Regions from separate parts of the Pseudoalteromonas sp. SG41-5 genome, predicted to be linked through region 3. Evidence: predicted binding sites of a transcription regulator. Region 3 holds the regulator's gene; each other region holds the start of a gene.

Region 1 (2,209 bases), on a different contig from region 3:
ATAAAAGCAGATCCAAAGTTAGCCCCATTACATGTTATTCTGCATACATCACTCAGTGGTGTGTTCAATCAAGCGATGATTGAAAAAGTGGGGGCTGATGACTTTATTGCTAAGTTCAATCCGGATGAGTTAGCTACAGCAGTGAAAAAATGGGTTCATTGTGACTAATTTGAAAAGGCGGTGTTACTTTGGAAAATAAGCATTTACAACAAAGCGAGTACGATCAGTTTCGTTCTTTTTTAGAGCAACAATGTGGCATTGTTTTGGGTGATAATAAGCTTTATTTAGTCAAAAGCAGGCTTGCTCCGCTAATGGTTCGTTTCAATGTTGAGTCATTGTCACAATTGGTCAGTAAAACACTGAGTCCGCATGAGCGGCAGTTACGTGCCGCAGTTGTTGATGCTATGACGACCAATGAAACTTTATGGTTTCGGGATCAATACCCGTTTGAACTATTACAAAGTAAGTTATTCCCAGAGCATAAAGAGTTGCGTCGACCGTTGAAAATTTGGTCAGCGGCAAGTTCCTCAGGACAAGAGCCATATTCTATTGCCATGTCGGTCGCTGAGTTTCAAGCTAAGCAGCCGGGTGTATTAAAAATGGGCGCGCAGATCATCGGCACCGATATTTCTAATACTATGTTAGATATGTGTAAACATGCAGAATATGACTCTCTTGCTTTAGCTAGAGGGCTGTCGGTAGAGCGCAGGAAGAAGTTCTTCAAAGATAGCGGCAATGGGATGGCGCAAGTTAACGACTCAATAAAAAAATTAGTGAGTTTTCGACACCTTAATTTATTAGATTCATACGCACTAATGGGCAAATTTGATATTATTTTTTGCCGTAATGTGCTGATTTATTTTGCACCTGAGGTGAAAGCCAAAATTATTGCTCAGTTTGCTCAAGCACTTAACCCTAAGGGGTATTTATTTTTAGGTGCTTCAGAGTCTATGTCAGGGTTAAGTAACGAGTTTGATATGGTACGCTGTAATCCTGGTATTATTTATCAAAAGAAATAACTTACCAGCGTAAATAACGCGCTAAAACGCAAGTAACTCAAGTCTCATCGGTAGTAAAGCCGAATCTAGAATACGATAAAACGATGTGCCTCCACATCGTTTTTCTTTTTAAATCAAAAATTAAACACATCATAAAACACTAACCTAGTTGGCTCACCTTTTGCATTAATCATCTTAAGTCAATTTTTTGGAGATGGTTATGGCTATCAGTTTTGATAAAGCATTTGGGGTTCATCCTCATGCAATGTTGATCCGTTCGCAACGTGCTGAGTTATTAGCAACCAATATCGCTAATGCTGATACGCCGGGCTATAAAGCGAAGGATATCGACTTTGCCTCAGCATTGAAAGCGGCAAAAAGCCACCAGCAAGGCGGCAATAACATGGTAACAACTAACCCGAATCACATTGCAGGTGGTAGTCGTTATATCGGTAATAGTGAAATGTTTCGTTCGCCAAATCAAGCAGATACAGGTGATGGTAACTCGGTTGATATACAAGTGGAACGAAACTTGTATACAAAGAACTCATTAGAGTATCAGGCAAGCCTGCAATTTATGAGTAGTAAAATTAAAGGCCTTAAAAAAGCCCTCGGTAGTCAAGGAGCCTAAGCATGAGTTTATATAACGTTTTTGATATTTCAGGTAGTGGTATGAGTGCGCAAAATGTGCGTTTGAACACCACCGCAAGTAATATTTCCAATGCCAATAGCATTAGCTCAAGCCAAGACAAAACTTACCGGGCGCGTCACCCTGTTTTTGCAGCTGAACTGATGAAAGCATCAGAATCAACTGGTAATACGCAGGGATCGTCTGTTGGCGTTAAAGTACTAGGCATTGTAGAGAGTAATAAACCACTGCAAATTGAATATAACCCAAATCACCCCAGTGCGGATGAAAATGGTTATATCTACAAACCTAACGTTAATGTCGTTGAAGAAATGGCTAATATGATTTCCGCCTCACGCTCTTATCAAACCAATGTGCAAGTTGCTGATGCAGCGAAGCAAATGTTAAGTAAAACACTGTTGCTTGGGCAGCGGTAATTGAGGGTTAGATTATGAGTAACGACATAAATACTGCATCATCGAGCTATATAGATTCGCTTCGTTGGCCGAGTAAACAAGAGGCTGACGAAAAGACTGGTGAAAAGAAAAGTGATGCATTAACGCAAGAAGATTTCTTTTCATTA
Region 2 (2,209 bases), on a different contig from region 3:
CGATTAGTGTTGGAAAAAACATTAGCGAATGATCACGAAATATTTTTAGTTGAAAGTGGTGAAAAAGCCCTTACATTTGTTAAATCAACGGCGGTTGACTTAATTATCCTCGATATAGTAATGCCCGGCATTAATGGCTATGAGGTGTTAATTCAGTTAAAAGAAAATTCAACTACGCACGCTATTCCAGTCATCTTTATTTCAGCTAATACAAGCCATGATGATGAAGCGAAAGGGTTTGAATTAGGCGCAATGGACTATATTGCTAAGCCATTTAGTCCCGCAATAGTACGTGCACGAGTGCGTAATCAATTATTGATCAAGCAAAAAAATGATTTGTTAGAAATGCTCGCCTCAATTGATGGGCTGACAGAAATACCTAATCGGCGTTATTTAGATGAAAGCTTATCGCGAGAATGGCGTCGCAGCCGTCGAGCTGGTACACCGTTATCGGTGCTATTAATAGATATAGACCACTTTAAGCGTTATAACGATTGTTATGGCCACCGTGCCGGGGATGACTGCCTTAAACGTGTGGCACATGCATTAGTTGCAGCGTGTGAGCGAGGTACTGACTTTGTTGCGCGCTACGGCGGTGAAGAATTTGCTGCAGTATTACCCGACACCAACCAGTACGAGGCATTGGAATTTGCTAATAAACTCAGAGATGCTGTTAATGCGCTTGCTATCCCGCATAAAGCATCACTCAATGCCGCTCACATTACGATAAGTATTGGGGTTGCTACAACTGAGTTTGGTCAAGTTTATGCTGAGCATATATTACTTGAAGAAGCCGATTTAGGTTTATATCAAGCTAAAGATAGTGGCCGCGATAAAATTATCGCTCGAGTTATTGACGCAAGTTAGTAAAGTCAGTTATTACAGCAAATAAAGAGTGAATATGCTCCACTCTTTACTGCTTTAGTTTTGTGTCTAAATGGCGCTAAGTGAATTATAAATACTATCACCCACACCAATCAGTTTCTCGTTTTTAAAGACCAGTGGAGTACATTCATCTTTTGTCATTTTTCCGTCAGAGTGAATACTATGGGTGGCATAAAATAGTACTTGGTATACATCACCGTCTTTTTTTAATAATTCTGTAAAGTCGGGAGTTTTTAATTTATTTAATACATTTTGATAGCTGGTATCTAAAGTGAGCCCCGAGATGCTTTCACGATTAAATTGATGATGTTCTTCCCAGCTTGAACTATTACCAGCCCAATGCGTTTCTGCTTCACCATCGGATACTGCAATTACACAACCAGTAAGAAGAGGGGCTGTAAGCGCGGCAATTAAAAGTACTTTTTTCATTATTTTATCCTGATACTAAATATTGATTTTAATTTGTCTATTAGTTAGCAAAGAACTGGCCAATATTTTATATTATTTAAAATCAATAGATTAGGTTTTTTTATAAGGCGGTAAATTACATTTAACCACCTTGTATAGCGTAACTAACTAAAAGTTAGTTGATTAGACCAGTCTATTTAAGCTTTGACCTTGGCTAAATGCGCTAATATTTAAGCTGACTTGCTTTACTAAGCGAATGATTGACTCTTCACTGGCCCATGCAATATGTGGAGTCAGTATTAAATTATCACCACGATAAGCGGCCAATGGATTATCCTTCGCAGCTGGTTCTTTACTTAATACGTCAAATCCCGCTCCTGCAATTTGGTTATTGCTCAGTGCGTTGGCTAAATCAGCTTCATTAACGATACCACCGCGCGCGGTGTTAATTAAAATGGCATTGGGTTTCATCATAGCAAGTTCAGCAGCACCAATCAGATCACGACTTTCATCGGTTAAAGGGCAGTGTACACTAATAATATCAGCTGTTTTTATTGCTTGGTAAAATTCTGTTCGGCCCTCTCTAGTTACTTGGTTTTTACGCTCACTGATAACTACATTGGCACCAAAAGCACGTGCAACATCCGCAACAGCTTTACCAAGCGAACCATAACCGATAATTGCCAGAGTTTTACCTCCAATATCATTAAAACGGTAATCAAGGCGGCAGAACATCTCACTTTGTTGCCATAACCCTTGTTGGCAATCAGCAATGTAGCGGTGAGTATTACCCAGTAAATTTGTGATCAGTGCAAAGGTATGTTGTACAACCGAAGGTGTTGAATACCCGGCCACATTGGTAACGGCAATGCCAAACTCTTTAGCGGCGACTAAATCAACATTGTTAGTGCCAGTT
Region 3 (2,209 bases):
TCAAAACCTGATGGCTATTTTAGAAACTCGTAAAGAGCTGAATAAACAAGCCAGAGAAGAAGCGCTCGACAGCTTACTTGATGAGTTTAGCATTCAACATATCCGCGACAGCCAAGGTATGGCATTATCTGGCGGTGAACGTCGTCGAGTTGAAATTGCACGCGCTTTAGCCGCAAACCCAAAATTTATCTTACTTGATGAGCCTTTTGCTGGCGTTGATCCTATTTCAGTGTTAGATATAAAGAAGATTATTGAACACCTTAAAAACCGTGGTATTGGCGTGCTTATTACCGACCACAATGTACGAGAAACCCTTGATGTTTGTGAAAAAGCCTACATAGTTTCTCATGGGGAGTTAATTGCATCAGGTACCCCTGAGCATGTACTCGCCGACCAAACAGTCCGCGATGTTTACCTGGGCGAGCAATTTAGGCTATAAAGCCACGCTCGGCTAAGTATCTGCTAGACTTAACGATGATAACAATAAAAGGATTGTTAGAGATACATGAGGCAATCACTCCAGCTGCGCATGGGCCAGCAACTTACAATGACACCACAGCTGCAACAAGCAATTCGCTTATTGCAACTCAGTACATTGGATCTCCAGCAAGAAATTCAAGAAGCGCTCGACAGCAATCCATTGTTAGAGCTAGAAGAACATGAATATTCAGACGACACGGCTGGTAAAAACGAACAAAAACAAGATAACGATGACTTAACCGTTAGCGCATCAGCAGACGACAAGCCAAGCGAATATGAACAAGAAAGTAGCGAAGCATTAAGTAAAGAGACCTTAAGTGACGAAATGGCTATGGACGTCACCTGGGACGAATACATGAGTGCTGCGCCAAATACGTCATCTGGGCCAATGCCTGAAGATGAGTCAATTTATCAAGGTGCCTCAACTGAAACCTTGCACGAATATCTAATGTGGCAATTACAACTCACACCTTTTAGTCCAACCGATGAAGCCATTGCCATTGCCATTGTTGAAGCCGTTGACGATTCAGGTATTTTAACCTTGAGCTGCGAAGACATCGCAGAAAGCTTAAATCAAGGTAATAACGAAGAAGAAATCGAACTCGACGAAGTGCAAGCAGTGTTAAAACGCATTCAGTTGTTTGACCCTGTTGGTATTGCTGCGCGCAGCCTACAAGAATGTTTATGTATTCAATTAAATCAATTTGATCCTGCAACTCCTTGGATTAGCGAGACAAAAATGATTTTAACTGATCATATCGATTTATTAGCTAGTCGTGACTATCGCACTTTGATGAAAAAGACTAAGCTTAAAGAAGATGAACTAAAAGAAGTAATGACACTGATCCACAGCCTTAACCCAAAGCCTGCGGATACCATAGTACGCGAAGAATCAGAGTATGTTATTCCTGACGTTTCGGTGAAAAAAATTAAAGGTCGCTGGGTGGTTGAACTCAATCCAGACAGCATGCCAAAAATTAGAGTGAACAGCCAATATGCGGCGATGTCACGCTCTGTAAAATCAAGCACTGACAGCCAATTTATACGCTCGCATTTGCAAGAAGCTAAATGGTTTATTAAAAGCCTAGAAAGTCGTAACGAGACGTTACTCAAAGTAACCAACTGCATTGTTAAACAGCAGCAAGGATTCTTTGAGCATGGCCCTGAGGCCATGCGCCCTATGGTACTAAACGACGTTGCCGAAATGGTTGAGATGCACGAATCAACAATTTCTCGTGTAACCACCCAAAAATACATGCATACCCCTCGTGGTATATTTGAGTTAAAATATTTTTTCTCGAGCCATGTAAGTACTGAGAACGGCGGCGAATGCTCATCGACAGCCATTCGAGCATTGATCAGAAAATTGATCAGTGCAGAAAACTCAGCGAAACCATTGAGTGATAGTAAGATTGCAGATATATTGGCAGAGCAAGGTATCAAAGTAGCTAGACGGACTATTGCAAAATACCGCGAGTCGCTGGCTATTCCACCGTCAAATCAACGTAAAAGTTTGATTTAAGGCGTAAAATCACAAGAGGAAAATGCTTATGCAACTAAATTTAACTGGTCGTCATGTAGAAATTACTGATTCATTAAGAGACTATGTAAACAATAAGTTTGCCAAGCTTGAAAGGCATTTTGATCATATCAATAATGTCCATGTCATTCTTGATGTAGAAAAGCTAAGCCAAAAAGCAGAAGCCACATTACATGTCAGTGGCGCTGA

Evidence for each region. Region 3 encodes sigma-54, which starts transcription at its own class of promoters, with help from an activator protein. Its sites were predicted from a motif close to GTTGGCACGNNNNTNGNNT; they were not measured.
Region 1: the regulator sigma-54 is predicted to act here: its motif matches at 1,167-1,185, upstream of flgB (flagellar basal body rod protein FlgB).
Region 2: the regulator sigma-54 is predicted to act here: its motif matches at 1,360-1,378, upstream of H5232_RS02890 (DUF3192 domain-containing protein).

The regions. Positions count from the first base shown of each region.
Region 1 covers NZ_JACJFH010000133.1:5,627-7,835, reverse strand. Annotated here, with positions in the region: partial or broken gene H5232_RS21210 (chemotaxis protein) at 1-168, shown strand, start outside; gene H5232_RS21205 (protein-glutamate O-methyltransferase CheR) at 189-1,019, shown strand; gene flgB (flagellar basal body rod protein FlgB) at 1,219-1,629, shown strand; gene flgC (flagellar basal body rod protein FlgC) at 1,632-2,063, shown strand; gene H5232_RS21190 (flagellar hook assembly protein FlgD) at 2,078-2,209, shown strand, end outside.
Region 2 covers NZ_JACJFH010000006.1:25,588-27,796, forward strand. Annotated here, with positions in the region: gene H5232_RS02885 (diguanylate cyclase) at 1-867, shown strand, start outside; gene H5232_RS02890 (DUF3192 domain-containing protein) at 934-1,314, opposite strand; gene H5232_RS02895 (D-2-hydroxyacid dehydrogenase) at 1,477-2,209, opposite strand, start outside.
Region 3 covers NZ_JACJFH010000074.1:9,181-11,389, reverse strand. Annotated here, with positions in the region: gene lptB (LPS export ABC transporter ATP-binding protein) at 1-439, shown strand, start outside; gene H5232_RS16785 (RNA polymerase factor sigma-54) at 506-2,002, shown strand; gene hpf (ribosome hibernation promoting factor) at 2,031-2,209, shown strand, end outside.